One region of the Micromonospora sp. DSM 43699 genome, then DNA from elsewhere that is predicted to be linked to it. Evidence: predicted binding sites of a transcription regulator. Region 1 holds the regulator's gene; the other holds the start of a gene.
The links. The regulator HrcA, encoded in region 1, represses chaperone genes, less so after heat shock. The targets are predictions, from matches to a motif close to GGTTNGCACNCTCNNNNNGAGNGTGCNAACC.
Positions count from the first base shown of each region.

Region 1 (11,335 bases):
CTCAGCTCGGCGACCTCCTCGCCCCGGGTCTTGGCGAAGTCCCGCAGCATCTTCTCCTGGTCGGCGTCGAGCTTGGTGGGGGTACGCACGTCGAGGTGGACGTAGAGGTCGCCCCGGCCGGTGCCGCGCAGGTGCGGTACGCCCCGGGCGCGTAGCCGCAGCGTGCTGCCCGGCTGGGTGCCGGCCTTGACGTCGACGGTCTCCTCGCTGTCCAGCGTCTTGATGGTCAGCCGGGTGCCCAGCGCGGCGGCGGTCATCGGGACGGTGACCCGGCAGTGCAGGTCGTCGCCCTTGCGGGAGTAGACGTCGTGCGGGCGCTCGTGGATCTCGACGTAGAGGTCACCGGCGGTGCCACCACCCGGGCCGACCTCGCCCTGCTGGGCCAGCCGGATGCGCATGCCGTCCTCGACCCCGGCGGGGATCTTCACGGTCAGCGAGCGGCGGGTCCGCACCCGGCCGTCGCCGGCGCAGGTGGGACAGGGGTGCGGGATGGTGGTGCCGTAGCCCTGGCAGACGGTGCACGGGCGGGCCGAGACCACCTGGCCGAGGAAGGTCCGCTGCACCGACTGCACCTCGCCCCGGCCCCCGCACGCCTCGCAGGTCGCCAGGTGGGTGCCGGCTGCGGTGCCCGCCCCGGAGCAGGTGGTGCAGAGCACGGCGGTGTCGACGGTGATCGGGGCCTCGACGCCGAAGGCGGTCTCGTGCAGGTCCAGCTCCAGCCGCAGGATCGCGTCGGCACCCGGCCGGGTACGCGGGCGCGGTCCGCGTGCGCCACCGGCGGCGCCGCCGAAGAAGGCGTCCATGATGTCCTGGAAACCGACGAACGGGCCCGCCCCACCGGGGCCACCCGGGCCGCCGGCACCCCCGCCGCCCGGGGCGAGCGGGTCGCCGCCCAGGTCGACGATCTGCCGCTTCCGATCGTCCGACAGGACCTCGTACGCGGCGTTGATGTCCTTGAACTTCTCCTGTGCCTCCGGGTCCGGATTGACGTCCGGGTGGAACTGCCGCGCCAGCTTGCGGTAGGCGCGCTTGATCTCGTCGTCGGAGGCTTCCCGGCTCACGCCGAGGATGCCGTAGTAGTCCCTGGCCACTGCGTTCCGTGTCCTCATGTTCGTCTCGCGTTGCGCCGGTCGGCGGCCGGAGCCGGCCGTCGGCCCTGACTGGTCAGTTCTGGGCCAGCAGCTCGCCCACGTAGCGTGCCACGGCCCGCACCGTGGCGATGGTGCCGGGGTAGTCCATCCGGGTCGGGCCGAGCACACCCAACCCGCCGACGATGGTGCTGCCCGGGCCGTACCCGGTGCTGACCACCGAGGCGGCGCGGAGGTTGTCGATCTCGTTCTCGTCGCCGATCAGCACCCGGGTGGTGCTCGGCTCGGCCTCGCCGATCAGCTTGAGCAGGACCACCTCCTCTTCGAGCGCCTCCAGGATGGGACGCAGCGAACCCTGGAAGTCGAGCAGGCCGCCCCGGGTGAGGTTGGCGGTGCCGGCCAGCGCCAGCCGCTCCTCGGTGCGCTCGACGAGGGTCTCCAGCAGCACGGTGGAGAGGGTGGTCATGGCACCGCGCAGGTGCGGCGCGGACTCCTCGACAAGCGCCTGGACCAACGGCGGGGTGTCGGACAACCGGCTGCCGACCAGCTTCTCGTTGACCAACCGGCGCAGGTCGGTGACGTCGTCGGCGGGCACCGGCGCGGGCAGCTCGACCAGCCGCTGCTCCACCCGCCCGGTGTCGGCGATCATGACCAGCATCAGCCGGGTGGTGGAGATCGGCACCAGCTCCAGGTGCCGCACCGACGAGCGGGCCAGCGACGGGTACTGCACCACGGCGACCTGCCGGGTGAGCTGCGCCAGCAGGCGCACGGTGCGGTGCACGACGTCGTCCAGGTCGACCGCGCCGACCAGGAAGCGCTCGATGGCCCGGCGCTCGGCCGGGCTGAGCGGCTTGACCCGGGAGAGCCGGTCGACGAAGAGGCGGTAGCCGCGGTCGGTGGGCACCCGGCCGGCGCTGGTGTGCGGCTGCCGGATGTAGCCCTCCTCCTCCAGCACCGCCATGTCGTTGCGGACGGTGGCCGGGGAGACCCCGAGCTGGTGCCGCTCGACGAGCGTCTTGCTGCCGACGGGCTCCTGCGTGGCGACGTAGTCCTCGACGATCGCCCGCAGCACGGCGAGCTTGCGGTCGTCGAGACCCATCTCCCACCTCCTGATGCACGTCGACCGGGGCAGCCGCTGCGCCCGGCAACCGCTCTGGCACTCGACTGTAGCGAGTGCCAGTCTACGACGGCAGTACCGCCGCCGCGATGATCAACGACGGACCGTCGGTGTGGCCGCCCCCGGCGGGCGGCCGGCGCGGTCGCTGACCGAACGTCGAGGCCAACCTCACCAGTGTCGCTCTGGTGCGCCCTTGCCGGCAGCCCCTACCGTGGCGGCATGACTGAACCACCTCGCCCGCCCGGCGCGGGGGACGGCTACCCGCCGGACCCGAACGCTGGCCAGGGCTCGCCATACGAGCCACCCACCGCACCACTGTCCGGTGCCCCGGGGTCGGGCGGGTATCCCCCGCCCGGCGGGTATCCGCCGCCCACCGGTGACCAGCCGCCGTCGGGCGGCTACGGTCCGTCCGGTGGCTACCCGCCGCCGGGCGGCTACCCCCCGGCCGGTGGCGGATATCCGACCGCCGGCGCGTACGGCGCCCCGGCCGGTGGCTACGCCAACAACGAGGACAAGACCTGGGCACTTGTCGCGCACTTCGGCGGTGCCGCCGGTGCGCTGATCAGCTTCGGTCCGCTCGGCTTCGTCGCCCCGCTGATCGCCTACCTGGTACGCGGTCAGCAGTCGCCGGCCGTCCGGGCCCAGGCGCTGGCCGCGCTGAACTTCCAGATCCTCTGGTCGATCATCGCGTTCGTGCTGCTCTTCGTGAGCTGGTGCCTGCTCTTCCTGCCCAGCATCGCGGTCGTGGTGATCCAGATCCTGTTCGGGATCATCGCCGGCATGAAGGCCAACGAGGGGCAGGCCTACCGCTACCCGATGTCCACCAGCTTCATCAAGTGAGCCCCGGTCGGCCGCTCCCCCGGCCGGCCGGGCACCACCCCGGGCCGGGCACCGTCGTGCGCCGGCCCGGCACCGCCACGGACCGGCCCGGGTCGCGCGCTCAGGGCAGCAGGTCGCGGACCACCGCGTCGGCCAGCAGCCGGCCGCGCAGGGTGAGCACTGCCCGCCCCTGCGGATAGGCCGAGGGGTCCAGCAGCCCGGCGTCGCGCGCCCGGGCGGCACCGGCCCGGCCGGCGTCGTCAAGCGCGGCAAGCGGCAACCCGGAGGCCAGCCGCAGCCGCAGCATCACGTCCTCCATGTGCGCCTCGGCCGGGGTGAGGACCTCCCGGGCCAGGCCGGGTGAGTGCCCGGCGGCGAGCCGCTGCGCGTACGTCGTGGGGTGTTTGACGTTCCACCAACGCACCCCGCCGACGTGGCTGTGTGCCCCCGGGCCGAGGCCCCACCAGTCGGCGCCGGTCCAGTAGAGCAGGTTGTGCCGGCACCGGGCGGCCTCGGTGCGGGCCCAGTTGGAGACCTCGTACCAGGAGAAACCGGCCGCGTCGAGGGCTGCCTCCGCGGCCAGGTAACGGTCCGCCGCCACGTCGTCGGAGGGGTACGGCAGCTCGCCGCGCCGCATCCGGGCGGCCAGCCGGGTGCCGTCCTCCACGATCAGGGCGTACGCGCTGACGTGGTCGACCCCGGCGGCCACCACCTGCTCCAGTGAGGCGGCGAAGTCCTCGGCGCGCTCCCCCGGCGTACCGTAGATCAGGTCCAGGTTGACGTGGTCGAACCCGGCGTCGCGGGCCTCCCGGGCGGCCTCGGCGGCCCGGCCGGGGCGGTGGGTGCGGTCGAGGATCGCCAGCACCCCGGGGGCGGCGGACTGCATGCCCAGCGAGATCCGGGTGTAGCCGGCGGCCCGCAGGGTCTTCAGCGACTCCGGGGTGACCGACTCGGGGTTGGCCTCGGTGGTCACCTCGGCGTCGGCGGCCAGCCCCCAGGTGCGGTCGATGCCGTCCAGCAGGCGGGCCAGGTCGTCGGCGGGCAGCAGGGTCGGCGTGCCGCCGCCGACGAAGACCGTGTCCACCCTCGGCGGTCGGGCGTCGCCGAGCACCCGGGCGGCGAGCGCCAACTCGGCGAGCACGGTGTCGGCGTACGACTCGCGGTCGGCACCCCCGCCCAACTCGGCGGCGGTGTATGTGTTGAAGTCGCAGTAACCGCACCGGCTGGCGCAGAACGGCACGTGCAGGTACACGCCGAACCCCCGCGCGCCGACGGCACGCAGCGCGGTGGCGGGCAGCGCACCGTCGACGGGAACGGTCTCACCATCTGGAAGGACGCCGGGCATGGCCACTAGTGTGCCCGGCATGACCTCTCCCGACCGACTCGTGCGGGTCGCCACGGCCCGTGGGGTGACCACCCTCACCCTGGACAGCCCGCACAACCGCAACGCGCTGTCCACCGCGCTGATGACCGGGTTGCTGGCCGGGATCGCCGCGGCGGTCGCCGACGAGGCGGTCCGGGTGGTCGTGCTGGACCACACCGGCCCGGTCTTCTGCTCCGGGGCGGACCTGAAGGAGACGGCGGCGGCGTACGCCAGCGGGTCGGTGCCGGCCGGGATGCTCGGCGACGTGCTGGTGGCGGTCCGGGAGTGCCCGAAGCCGGTGCTGGCGAAGGTGGCCGGGCCGGCGCGGGCCGGTGGGCTCGGCCTGATCGCGGCGGCCGACCTGGCGGTCTGCGCGCAGGAGGCGACGTTCGCCTTCACCGAGGTGCGGATCGGGGTGATCCCGGCGGTCATCTCGGCGACCGTGCTGCCCCGGCTGCACCCCCGGGCCGCCGCCGAGCTGTACCTGACCGGGGACACCTTCGACGGCCGGCGGGCCGCCGAGGTGGGTCTGGTGACCGCCGCCGTGCCGGCCGACGGGCTGGACGCGGCGGTGGCCCGGTACTGCGCCTCGCTGGTCCGGGGAGCGCCTGGCGCACTGGCCGGGACGAAGGAGCTGTTGCGCCGGCCGGCGGCCCCCGACCTGCGGGCGGAGATCGCCGAACTGTCCGCCCGGTCCACCGGCTACTTCCTGTCCGCCGAGGGCCGTGAGGGCGTGACTGCCTTCCGCGAGCGGCGGGACGCGGCCTGGGTACCGACGGATTGAGCTGGTTTCTTCTGATTACGCGCGGGAACGTGAACCAGTCGACCGACCCGGGCTCCCAGAATGACGACGTAGGCTGGCTCCGACCCTGAAACAGGAGGTGCGGGTGCGAACACGGACATTCGTGGCAGCCGGTGTGGTGGTGGCGGTGCTCGCCATGCTCGGGGTCTGGGGAGTCCGTCAGCTCGGCGGTCAGCTTCGGCTGCCCACCGCCAGCCGCACCTGCACCGTGCAGGCCGACGGCACCGTGAAGTTGGACGCCGACCAGATGGCCAACGCGGCCACCATCGCCGCGATCGGCATGCAGCGGCAGATGCCCGAGCGGGCCGTGGTGGTCGCGCTGGCCACCGCGTACCAGGAGTCGGGGCTGCGCAACCTCGCCCACGGTGACCGGGACTCGCTCGGCCTGTTCCAGCAGCGACCCAGCCAGGGCTGGGGCACCCCGGACCAGATCCGCGACGAACGGTACGCGGCCAACCGGTTCTACAAGGCGCTGAAGAAGGTCCGTGGCTGGGAACGGATGGAGGTCACCGACGCCGCCCAGGCGGTGCAGCGGTCGGCGTACCCGCAGGCCTACCAGAAGTGGGCGGACGAGTCGCAGGTGCTGGCGCGGGCCCTGTTCGGTGAGGCGACCGGCGCGGTGGCCTGCACGGTCGGGCGTACCCCGGTGATGCGCGGGCAGGCGGCGACCGCCGAGCTGACCCGCGGCCTGACCCTGGACTGGGGGTTGCCCGGTGCCGGCGCGGTGGCCGAACTGACCGACGTGACGGTGCCCGCCGCGGACGCCCGCGACGGCTGGCGGTACGCGCACTGGCTGGTCTCGCACGCCCCCGACCACGGGGTGAAGCGGGTCCGCTTCGGCGGCCTGGAGTGGACCGCCGACAACGGCCGGTGGGCGAAGGTCGCCGACGGCCGGGCCGCCGAGCCCCGGGTGCTGGCCGAGGTCTTCGCCGACCGCACCTGACCGCCCGGTCGGCGGGCCGGTGCGGTCAGCCGGCGACGTTCAACCGGCGACGGACCTTCTCCATCGTCGGCGCGGGCAGTTCGGAGGCGGTGAGCAGCCGGGGCAGCAGCTCCGGTTCCAGGCTCATGGCCCGGAACACCTCGCCGATGGTGACCCCGTGCGCCGGCCGGTCCACCACCTCGACCGGGTCGCCGGCGCCGACCTCACCTTCGCGCAGCACCCGCAGGTACGCCCCGGGCGCGGCCCGGACGGTGAACCGCTTGATCAGGTCGGGCACCCCCCAGAAGCCGGCGAAGGTCATGCACGGGGTGCGCGGTTTGGTGACCTGGAGCAGCGCCGAGCCGACCGCCCAGCGTTCGCCGACCACCGCGCCGGTCACGTCCACCGCCCAGGTGGTCAGGTTCTCGCCGAAGCCGCCGGGGCGGACGTCCCGGCCCAGCTCGGCCGCCCACCATTCGGCGTCCTCCTGCGCGTAGGCGTAGACCGCCTGGTCGGGGCCGCCGTGGTGGGCCCGTTCGCCGATGAAGTCGCCGGCCACCCCGCCGGTACGCAGCGGCACCGGGCCGTCGGCCGGCCGCTTGTCGATGCCGCTGCGCCCGCTCGCGCCGCCCGCCCACTGCGCCTCGGTCACCACGCCGAGATTCACCGCCGTCACCCTGCCCGTCATCGGCCCAGCCTACGACGACCACCCGCCGACGACGGCCCCGCGCCTCAGCCCTTGACCGCGCCGGCCACCAGGCCGGAGACCATCCGCCGCTGCACCAGCAGGAAGAAGACGATCACCGGCAGGGTGAAGAGCGTGGAGGCCGCCATCACCGAACCCCAGGCGGTGTCGTCCCGACCGAAGAAGAAGGTCATCGCCACCGGCAGGGTGTACCGGCTCTGGTCGTTGACGAAGGTCAGCGCGAAGATCAGCTCGTTCCAGGCGGTGATGAAGGAGAAGATGCTGGTCGCCACCAGGCCTGGCGCGACAAGCGGAAAGAGGACCTTCCGGAAGATCTGCGACCGGCTCGCCCCGTCGATCGCGGCGGCCTCCTCCAGTTCCTTCGGCACCGCCGCGACGAAGCCGCGCAGCATCCACACCGCGAACGGCAGCGAGAAGCCCAGGTAGGTCAGGATCAGGCTGGGCAGGGTGTTGTAGAGGCCGAGCCGCTGGATCATCAGGAACAGCGGGATGACCAGCGCCTCCAGCGGGATCATCTGGACCACCAGCAGCATGATCAGGAAGGTGGTCCGCAGCCGGAACCGGAACCGGGCCACCGCCGTCGCGGCCAGCAGCGCCACCAGGCCGCTGAGCACGACCGTGCTCCCCGCGACAAGCACGCTGTTGAGCAGGAAGTCGCCGAAGGTCACCCCCGGGATCAGGTTGCCGGTGAGGATCTCCCGGTAGTGCTCCAGGGTCGGGTGGGCCGGCACCGGCCGGGGGGTGGCCGAGAAGATCTCCCGGTTCGGCTTCAGCGAGGTGGCGACCATCCAGTAGACCGGGAACGCGGCGAAGAGCGCCACCAGCAGGCCCGCGCCGTTGAGGGCGACCTTCTTCACGACCCGTCCTCCTGCCTGAGCACCATCCGGACGTACAGGCCGGTCACCAGCAGCAGGATCAGCGTGAGGATGACCGCGACGGCCGAACCCACGCCGTACTTCGGCGGCGGCGAGAACGCCTCGGCGTACGAGTAGATGGCGAGCATGAACGTCGGCCGGTCCTGGGTGCCGCCGGCCAGCACGAACTGTTGGGTGAACACCTTGAAGTCCCAGATGGTGGAGAGCACCACCAGGATGCCGAAGACCGGCCGCAGCAGCGGGAAGGTGATCTTCCAGAACACCGTCCACGGGCCGGCCCCGTCCACCCGGGCCGCCTCGTGCAGCTCGCTCGGCACACTCTTGAGCCCGGCGAGCACACTCACCGCGATGAACGGGAACGAGTGCCAGACCACCACCAGGGTCAGGATCGCCAAGAACAGCAGCGGCGAGTTGAACCAGCCGTAGCCGGACCAGTCGGTGCGCCCGAAGAGCGCCTGCGACAGCCCGTCCGGCAGGGCGTTGAACGCCCAGGTGACCAGGCCGGAGGTGTCATCGAAGATCCACTTCCAGACGATCGTGCCGGTCAGCGCCGGGGTGGCCCAGGCCAGCATCACGCAGCTGGCCACGAAGGTGGCCATCCTGCGGCCGAGCCGGTGCAGCAGCAGCCCGACCAGGGTGCCCAGCACCATCGTCAGCAGCACGTTCGCCGCCGCGAAGAGCACCGTGTTGCGCAGCACCGTACGGAAGAACGGGTCGCCGAGGATCTGGGTGTAGTTGGCCCACCCGACGAACGGCCATTCGCGGTCGCCGCGCAACTGCCGGACGTTGTCCAGCTTGAAGAACGACATCGCCACCACCTGGCCCAGCGGCCAGAGCAGCAGCACCCCGATGACCACCAGGCAGGGCAGCAGGAGCAGGTACGGCAGGCGGTCCACCCGGCGTCGCCGCCGTACGGGGGTCTCCCGCGCGGCGGCCGCCCCGGTGCGCTCGGTCAGGGTGCTCACTTGGCGTTGAGGATGCTTTCCATCTCGGCGGCGGCGTCGGCGGTGGCCTGCTCGACCGACTTCTGACCCTTGATGACCGAGCTGTTCATCGCCTGGGTGACCGTTCGGGTCCGGCTGACCTCCACCCACTTCGGAGTCAACGGGGTCACCCGGGTGCGTTGCATGGTGCTGGCGAACGCCGCCATCAGCTTGTCGTCGGCGTAGTCGCCGCCCCGGACGAGGTCGGCGTAGACCGGGAAGAAGCCGAGACTGCCGGCGAAGGTCTGCGCGTTCTTCTTGTTCAGCAGCACGGTCAGGTAGTCCCAGGCCAGGTCCTGCCGCTTGCTGTCGCGCCAGAGGGCGAGGTCGGAGCCGCCGGCGAAGGCCGGGGCCGGCCTGCCGTCCGGGCCGGGGATCGGGAACGTGCCCCAGACCTTCTCGATCTCGGGGTTGTCCTTCTTGATCGCGCCGGCCTGCCAGCTTCCGGCGAAGGCCATCGCCGCCTTGCCGGTGGCGAACTGGGTGCGGGCGTCGATCTCGTTCCAGGCGGCGGCGGCGGGCGGGGCGACCTTGTGCACGGTCACCAGGTCGGTCCAGAACTTCACCGCCTGCTGTGCCTGGGGGCTGGTGTAACCGGACTTCCAGGTGCCGCCCTGGTCGGTGGCGATCTCGCCCCCGGCACCCCAGAGGAAGGAGTAGAAGGGCAGCTCGGAGTTGCCGGGCAGGGCGATGCCGTAGGTGCCGGGCTTCTTGGCCTGCACCGCCTTGGCGACCGAGACCAGTTCGTCCCAGTTCTTCGGCGGCTGCACGCCCGCCTCGGCGAACCAGTCGGTGCGGTAGTAGATGGCGCGCACGCCGGCGTACCAGGGGACGCCGTACTGCTTGCCGTCGAGTTGGGCGTTGCGCACCAGGTCCGGCAGGACGTCCTTGCCGTCGGCCCAGTCGCCGAACCGGCCGGAGACGTCGGCGAGGGCCTCCTGGGCCGCCCAGCCCTGGGTCTCGGTGTTGCCCAGCTCGGTGACGTCCGGGCCCTCGCCGCCGGCGAGCGCCGCCTGGAACTTCTTCGGCGCCTCCAGCCAGGGGACGTACTGGACCACCACGTCGGTGTCGGGGTGCCGCTGTTGGAACTCGGTCTCGACGCCGTCGAGGAACGCCGTCTGGGCGGCGCTGCCCTCGCCCATCATCCAGACCGTCAGCTTGCTGTCGTCGGCGGCTTCGTCGTCGCCTGAACCACCGCAGCCGGCGAGCACCATCGCGGCCGAGGCCACGACGGCGGTGACCGGAGCCAGCCGTTTCCACCTGTTCACGCCACTTCTCCCTCGCGCCGTCCGGCACTTACCTTCTTAGCCGCACCCTAGTAGGAAAATTTCCTTTACGACAGGGGGCGGTTCCCGTCCCGGCCGGCAGACCGTCGCCGATGGTGACGGCGGGTGCCGCGAGGGTGCCGACGGCGGCCGCCGCGGATGCCCGGCGAGGCGACCGTATCGCAGGCGGAGGCCCCTGAGGAGGGCCTACGACGGCCCTGTCGGGCTCGAACCGTGGACACGAGGACAAGCGGATGCCCACCCCCCGAACCGGGGAGCGGGCATCCGCTTGGTGGTACGTGCCGACCGGTCACCGACCGGCGGACGGGTCAGCGGTGGCTGACGCCCCGACGCCGGCCAACACCGGCCACCAGGGCCACGGCGATGGCGGCGACGACGACCTGCACCAGCAGCTCGGTCCAGTCGATACCGGCGGTCTCCGTGGCGATGCCCATCGCCCGGGCCAGCACGGTGCCCAGCAGCGCGGCGCCGACACCGATCAGCAGGTGCATCCAGATCGGCATGTTCTGACGACCCGGCACGACCAGGCGGCCCAGCGCGCCGACGATGAGGCCGACGACGAGCGCGGTGATGATGCCCCAGACGGTGAACTCCACGACCGTCCTCCTTCTTCTGTCGATATGTCATTCGATGAGTTGTTGTTGCTGTGGTGATCGATAAGGTTCCCGAAGCGGAGAATCGCGAAACCGGTTCCGGTAACGATCCGGTCTAGATCCCACTACCGGCGGTCGATCCCTCCGGCCGGCTGCGGCGGCGCGGGACGAGCCCCCTCCGGTCAGCTGCGGCGACGCGGGACGAGCTGCACGGCGGGAAGGCCGGTGGCGACCACGGTCGGGACAGACGCGAGCGGGCGCCCGACCCCGAGGGGTGCGGGCGCCCGCTGAGCGGTACGGCTGTTACCGGTGGGAGACGCCGCGGCGACGACCCACGCCGGCCACCAGGGCCACGGCGATGGCGGCGACGACGACCTGCACCAGCAGCTCGGTCCAGTCGATACCGGCGGTCTCCGTGGCGATGCCCATCGCCCGGGCCAGCACGGTGCCCAGCAGCGCGGCGCCCACGCCGATCAGCAGGTGCAGCCAGATCGGCATGTTCTGGCGGCCCGGCACGACCAGACGGCCCAGAGCGCCGACGATGAGACCAACAACGAGCGCGGTGATGATGCCCCAGACGGTGAACTCCACGGTCGCCCTCCTCCTCAAGATTGAGTCACACGGTATGTGTGGTTCCTGTCGTGAGAGCTAGGTTCCCGACCGGCCGGAAACCCAAACCGACTCACCGCCACACTTGTCGCCGAACGTCGATGCGACGACGGTGCGTCGGTTTACCGACCGTCGATGTCCGCCCAGCTCAGCGGGGGTGCATCGGCCCGTG
Region 1 covers NZ_JBTMMT010000036.1:1,043-12,377, forward strand. The annotation lists gene dnaJ (molecular chaperone DnaJ) at 1-1,091, opposite strand, end outside; gene hrcA (heat-inducible transcriptional repressor HrcA) at 1,165-2,187, opposite strand; gene AC0AIB_RS18295 (DUF4870 domain-containing protein) at 2,425-3,045, shown strand; gene hemW (radical SAM family heme chaperone HemW) at 3,146-4,369, opposite strand; gene AC0AIB_RS18305 (enoyl-CoA hydratase-related protein) at 4,389-5,171, shown strand; gene AC0AIB_RS18310 (hypothetical protein) at 5,269-6,132, shown strand; gene AC0AIB_RS18315 (MOSC domain-containing protein) at 6,158-6,799, opposite strand; gene AC0AIB_RS18320 (carbohydrate ABC transporter permease) at 6,844-7,674, opposite strand; gene AC0AIB_RS18325 (carbohydrate ABC transporter permease) at 7,671-8,657, opposite strand; gene AC0AIB_RS18330 (sugar ABC transporter substrate-binding protein) at 8,654-9,943, opposite strand; gene AC0AIB_RS18335 (GlsB/YeaQ/YmgE family stress response membrane protein) at 10,270-10,557, opposite strand; gene AC0AIB_RS18340 (GlsB/YeaQ/YmgE family stress response membrane protein) at 10,858-11,145, opposite strand.

Region 2 (6,077 bases), on a different contig from region 1:
CCGCCTGTCCGGTCCGGGCACCCCACCCCACACGGACCCCACCCAGCAGACCACCCCGATCCCACAGGACGGTCGTGGCCGGCGCGGAGTGGCGGACGGTGTTGGTCGGCCCCGGGCGGTCACCCTGCTGACGATCACCGCCGGACTGGCCCTGCTGCTGCCCTGGGTCTGGCTCGGCGCACTCGGTGGCCTGCTGGAGACGGTGCTCGCCGCGCTAGCCGCGACGGCGGTCGGCCTGCTGGCCGGGGCGCTGCTGGACGACCGGTTCTGGTCCCCCTTCACCGGTCACGGGCCACCCCGGTCCGCCCGTACCGTGCTGGCCGGCGGTCTGGTCGCCGGGGTGGTCCTGCTGCTGCTCGTGGCCGGCACCGGCCAGTCCGGCGCCCAACTTCCCACCCTGTTGTTCGTCCCGCCTGTCGGTTTCGTGCTGGGCGCGTGCCAGGTGGCGGCCCGGCGGGCCGGCGCACCCGCCGGGGTCGCGCCGGTCCGCTGGCTGGTCGGCCTGGCGGTGTTCGGCCCGCTGGCCCTCACCGACCCGGAGGAGATCTCGATCCTGCTGTCCACCACCCGCGACGTGCCGTACTGGGTCGCGGTCGGGACCGGCGTCGGGCTCGCCGTCGCGGTCGTCCTGGCCATCGGGTACGGGGTGCTGCTCGCCCGGCCGCGCGGGCGCGCCCCCAGCCGGCTGGTCGCCGCGTCGAGCGCGGCCGTCCTGCTGCTCACCGTCGGCGTGGTCGAGGTGACCGCCGGCCGACCCGGCCTCTACGGCGAGCGGCTGCTGGTGGTGCTCCACGAGCAGGCCGACCTGTCCGGCCTTCCTGCGGGTACGCCGGGCCGCGCCGGCCGGGACGCACGGACCGCCGAGGTCTACCGCCGGCTGGTCTCCACCGCCGAGCGTACCCAGGGCGCGTTGCGCCGGGACCTGGCCCGACTGCACCTCGACCCGACGCCGTACTACCTGGTCAACGCGATCGAGACCGACGGCGGCCCGGCGGTACGGGCGTGGCTCTCCGCGCGGCCCGAGGTGGCCCGGGTGCTGGTCAGCCAGCGGCTCCGGCCGTTGCCCGCACCCGCGCCGGTCAGCGGGGGCGATCGGCCCGCGCCGACCGGCCCGGAGTGGAACATCCGGATGCTCGGTGCCGACCGGGTCTGGTCGGAGCTGGACGTCACCGGGGCCGGGGTGGTGATCGGCAGTTCGGACTCCGGGGTCGACGGCACCCATCCGACGCTGGCCGCCAGCTTCCGGGGCGGCGACGACTCCTGGTACGACCCGTGGGACCACACCCGCGCCCCGACCGACACCGGCGGCCACGGCACCCACACCACGGGCAGCGCGGTGGGGCGCGACGGCATCGGGGTGGCCCCCGGCGCGCAGTGGGTGGGCTGCGTCAACCTCGACCGCAACCTGGGCAGCCCGGCGCACTACCTGGACTGTCTCCAGTTCATGCTGGCCCCGTTCCCGGCCGGCGGAAACCCGTTCACCGACGGGCGACCGGAGCGGGCACCGGACGTGCTCACCAATTCGTGGGGGTGCCCGCCGGTGGAGGGCTGCGACCCGGGTGCGCTGCGTCCGGCGACAGCCGCGCTGGACGCCGCGGGCATCCTCGTGGTGGCCGCCGCCGGGAACACCGGGCCGGACTGCGGGTCGATCGTCGACCCGCCGGCGCCGTACCCGGACGTGCTGACGGTGGGTGCGGTGGGCCGGGACCGGGCCGTCACCGAGTTCTCCAGCCGTGGTCCCGTTGTCGGCGGGGCGACCAAGCCGGACCTGGTCGCCCCGGGGGCGGAGATCCTGTCCGCGATGCCCGGCGGCGGCTACGCCACCCTGGACGGCACCTCGATGGCCACCCCGCAGGTGGCGGGGGTGGTGGCGTTGATGTGGTCGGCGAACCCGGCACTCGTCGGTGACCTGGCCCGGACCCGGAGCATCCTGCGGGACACCGCTCAGCCGGCCGGCCCCGCCGACCTCAGTTGCGGTCCGGTGGCGGCGTCGACCGGTGCCGGCCTGGTCGACGCCTACGCGGCGGTACGGGCAGCCCGGCGCTGACCGCTCCGCCTCCCCGGGGACCGGCTCCCCGGACGGAACGGAACCCCGGTCACGAAGACGGAAAGGGGCGGACCGCTTGCGCGGCCCGCCCCTTTCGGCGTTGGAACTGGACTCAGAAGTCCATGTCCCCGCCACCCGGGCCAGCCGGGGCGGCCGGGGTCTTCTCCGGCTTGTCCGCCACGACGGCCTCGGTGGTGAGGAAGAGCGCCGCGATCGACGCGGCGTTCTGCAGCGCCGACCGGGTCACCTTGGCCGGGTCGATGATGCCCGCGGCCAGCAGGTCGACGTACTCACCGGTGGCGGCGTTGAGGCCGTGACCCGCTTCGAGGTTACGGACCTTCTCCACCACGACGCCGCCCTCGAGGCCGGCGTTGACGGCGATCTGCCGCAGCGGGGCGTCCAGCGCGACCTTGACGATGTTGGCACCGGTCGCCTCGTCGCCGACCAGGTCCAGCTTGTCGAACGCGGTCTTGCCGGCCTGCACCAGCGCGACGCCACCACCCGGGACGATGCCCTCCTCGACGGCGGCCTTCGCGTTGCGGACGGCGTCCTCGATGCGGTGCTTGCGCTCCTTCAGCTCGACCTCGGTGGCCGCGCCGACCTTGATCACCGCGACGCCGCCGGCCAGCTTGGCCAGCCGCTCCTGCAGCTTCTCGCGGTCGTAGTCGGAGTCGCTCTTGTCGATCTCGGCCCGAATCTGGTTGACCCGGCCCTGGATCTGGTCGGCGTCGCCGGCACCGTCGACGATGGTGGTCTCGTCCTTGGTCACCACGACCTTGCGGGCGCGGCCCAGCATGTCGAGGCCGACGGCGTCCAGCTTGAGGCCGACCTCCTCGCTGATGACCTGGCCACCGGTGAGGATGGCGATGTCGGCGAGCATGGCCTTGCGGCGGTCACCGAAGCCCGGCGCCTTGACGGCGACCGACTTGAAGGTGCCCCGGACCTTGTTGACGACCAGGGTCGCCAGGGCCTCGCCCTCGATGTCCTCGGAGATGATCAGCAGCGGCTTGCCCGACTGCATGACCTTCTCCAGGATCGGGAGCAGGTCCTTCACCGAGGAGATCTTGCTGTTGACGATCAGGAGGTAGGGGTCGTCGAAGACGGCCTCCATACGCTCCGGGTCGGTCATGAAGTACGCGGAGATGTAACCCTTGTCGAAGCGCATGCCCTCGGTGAGCTCGAGCTCCAGGCCGAAGGTGTTGCTCTCCTCGACGGTGATGACGCCTTCCTTGCCGACCTTGTCCATCGCCTCGGCGATGATCTCGCCGACGGTGCTGTCACCGGCGGAGATGGAGGCGGTGGAGGCGATCTGCTCCTTGGTCTCTACGTCCTTGGCGAGCTGGGACAGCCCCTCGGAGACGCTGGCCACGGCAGCCTCGATGCCCCGCTTCAGGGCCATCGGGTTGGCGCCGGCGGCCACGTTGCGCAGACCCTCGCGCACCAGGGCCTGGGCCAGGACGGTCGCCGTCGTCGTGCCGTCACCGGCGACATCGTCGGTCTTCTTGGCGACCTCCTTGACCAGCTCGGCGCCGATCTTCTCGTACGGGTCCTCGAGCTCGATCTCCTTGGCGATGCTCACACCATCGTTGGTGATGGTGGGGGCACCCCACTTCTTCTCGAGCACCACGTTGCGGCCCTTCGGGCCGAGGGTCACCTTCACGGCGTCGGCGAGCTGGTTCATGCCCCGCTCGAGGCCGCGGCGAGCCTCTTCGTCGAACGCGATCATCTTGGCCATACGGTGTTGTCCTCCTGGACACTCACGGGCCACCCGGGTGTTGTGCCCCGGACGGGCCGCCTGGTGTACGCACCTTGGGGACGTCGCCACCTGGCGACGACGACGTCCTCCTCGGTCGGGCCGGACAGCCCGCGACGACCGGCCTCGTGCCACCCGACGCCATCGAGACGCCGGTGTGACCGTGGCCCTACCGCCCCGACCATTGGCACTCAGCGTATGCGAGTGCCAATGACTTGTTTAGCACTCTCCCCTGCCGAGTGCAAGCACGATCGGGCCGGTCAGCCGAGTTCCGCCGCCAGTCGCGCGGCGTTCACCGGCCCCTCCTGCGCCCGCTGCTCGGCGTACGTGACGACCAGGCCGACCAGCTGCACCAGGTAGACCGGCACCACAAGCACCGCGCTCACCAGGATCACCGCCACCGCACCCACGGCGGTGCCGGGAGCGGTGAACGGGTCGGTGCCGAACGGCAGGGTGCCTACCGACTCCACCACCCCACCGAGCACGCTGCCGAGGATCGCCACCAACGCGACCAGCGCCACCCGGCCGAGCACCATGCCCAACCGGTCGTGGAACATCCGGAACGAGCGGCCGATCGGGTTCTGCCCCTCGAACAGGTAGACCGGGCCGGCCAGGGCGAGGGCGAAGGCGAGGTAGATGCCGGGCAGCAGGCAGAGGCAGAAGCCGACCCCGACGAGCAGCCCCATCACCAGCATCCAGCCCCACAGCCCGAGGCAGCGGCGGGCGCCGTAGCGCAGCGCGCCGGGCAGGTCGGTCGGCTGACCGGCGGCCTGCCGGGCCACCACCCAGGTGCCGCCGGCCCAGCCGATGCCCTGCACCACCCCGAACGCCAGGGCGACAAGCGCCACCGAGGCACCGTAGATCGCCAGGTCACTGAGGTACCCGTCGGGAAGCGAGCCGTCGGCGGGCAGCGATTCGGCGTTCGGGCCCATGCCGAGCGAGAGCAGCGACACGGCCACCGCCGGCACCACCTGGGTGAGCAGCATCAACGGCAGCAGGATCCGCCAGCCCCGGCGCAACGCCCCGGTGCACCGGGTGAACCAACCGTCCAGCCCGGCGTACGGCGGGTTGACCAGCGGGTCCTGCGGACCCCAGGGACCGCTCCCGGCGTACGGCGGGAGACCACCGCCCGGCGGGTAACCGCCACCCGGCAGGTAGCCCGGATACGGGCTGCCGACGGCGGGCGGCTGGTTGCCGGGACCCGGGTAGCCCCAGCCCGGCGGACCAGCCACGGACGGACCGTACGGCGGCTGCCCCGGCGGCGTCCCTGCGGGCTGCTGGCCGGACGGCGACCCCCAGGAGGGCTGTCCGGACGGCGGCCCCCACGGTCCACCCGGGGACCCGGCAGCGGGGTCGGGTGGACCCGAAGGTGACTGGTCGGTCATGAACCCTCCTCAGCGAGGACGCCTGGACGGTTCACGATCTTGCCCGGCGCGCACCCCCGGCGCCATCCGTCCCGCGGACTGACCGACCGGTGGGACCGGGCGTCCGCGCGGTGGGAGGTCAGGCGATGACGCGGACCCGTTCGGCCTGCGGGCCCTTCTGCCCCTGGGCGATCTCGAACTCCACCCGCTGACCGTCGTCCAGCGCCTTGTAGCCGTCCATCTCGATGGCGGAGAAGTGGACGAAGACGTCCTGCCCGCCGTCGACGGCGATGAAGCCGTAGCCCTTTTCGGAGTTGAACCACTTGACGGTGCCCTGTGCCACGGTGCACTTCCTCACTCTGCGCGGCGCTCCACAACCCCGGGATGCCGGCGGACCGACAGCGGAGAACCACCGTTTCGGCGGTCGGTGAAGGCCGCTGAATCGGTGACCGAAATCGCACGCTACACGAGGAGTGACGACAGCGCACGACCACAAATAGGCCCAAATCAGACGGGTATCGACCCGGTCACCCATCGGCGTCCATCACTGGGGTATGCATGCGCACATGACCCACGCCCCGGCCCTGTCGGCGACCCGGCCGGCCCCCGTGCACCGGGTGCGCCCGCAGGACGCCGCCCGGATGCGGGCGCTGCGGCTGGAGATGCTCGCGGATGCGCCGCTGGCCTTCCTGGAGACCGTCGCCGAGGCCGCCGCCCGCCCGCACGCCCAGTACGCGGCCCGGATCGCGTACGTCTCCCAGGGGTGCCACACCGCCCAGTTCATCGCCGACCCGGGCGGCCGGCTGGTCGGCCACGCCGGTGGCACCGTCGCCCCCGACGAGCCCGACATGACAGTGGTCTACGCGGTCTACGTGGCCCCCGCCTGGCGCGGCACCGGCCTGGTCGGCGCGCT
Region 2 covers NZ_JBTMMT010000124.1:612-6,688, forward strand. The annotation lists gene AC0AIB_RS30670 (S8 family serine peptidase) at 1-2,047, shown strand, start outside; gene groL (chaperonin GroEL) at 2,160-3,782, opposite strand; gene AC0AIB_RS30680 (hypothetical protein) at 4,061-5,032, opposite strand; gene AC0AIB_RS30685 (cold-shock protein) at 5,304-5,507, opposite strand; gene AC0AIB_RS30690 (GNAT family N-acetyltransferase) at 5,731-6,077, shown strand, end outside.
Region 2: a site for HrcA is predicted at 3,983-4,013, ahead of groL (chaperonin GroEL). Genes of this name have one in related genera too.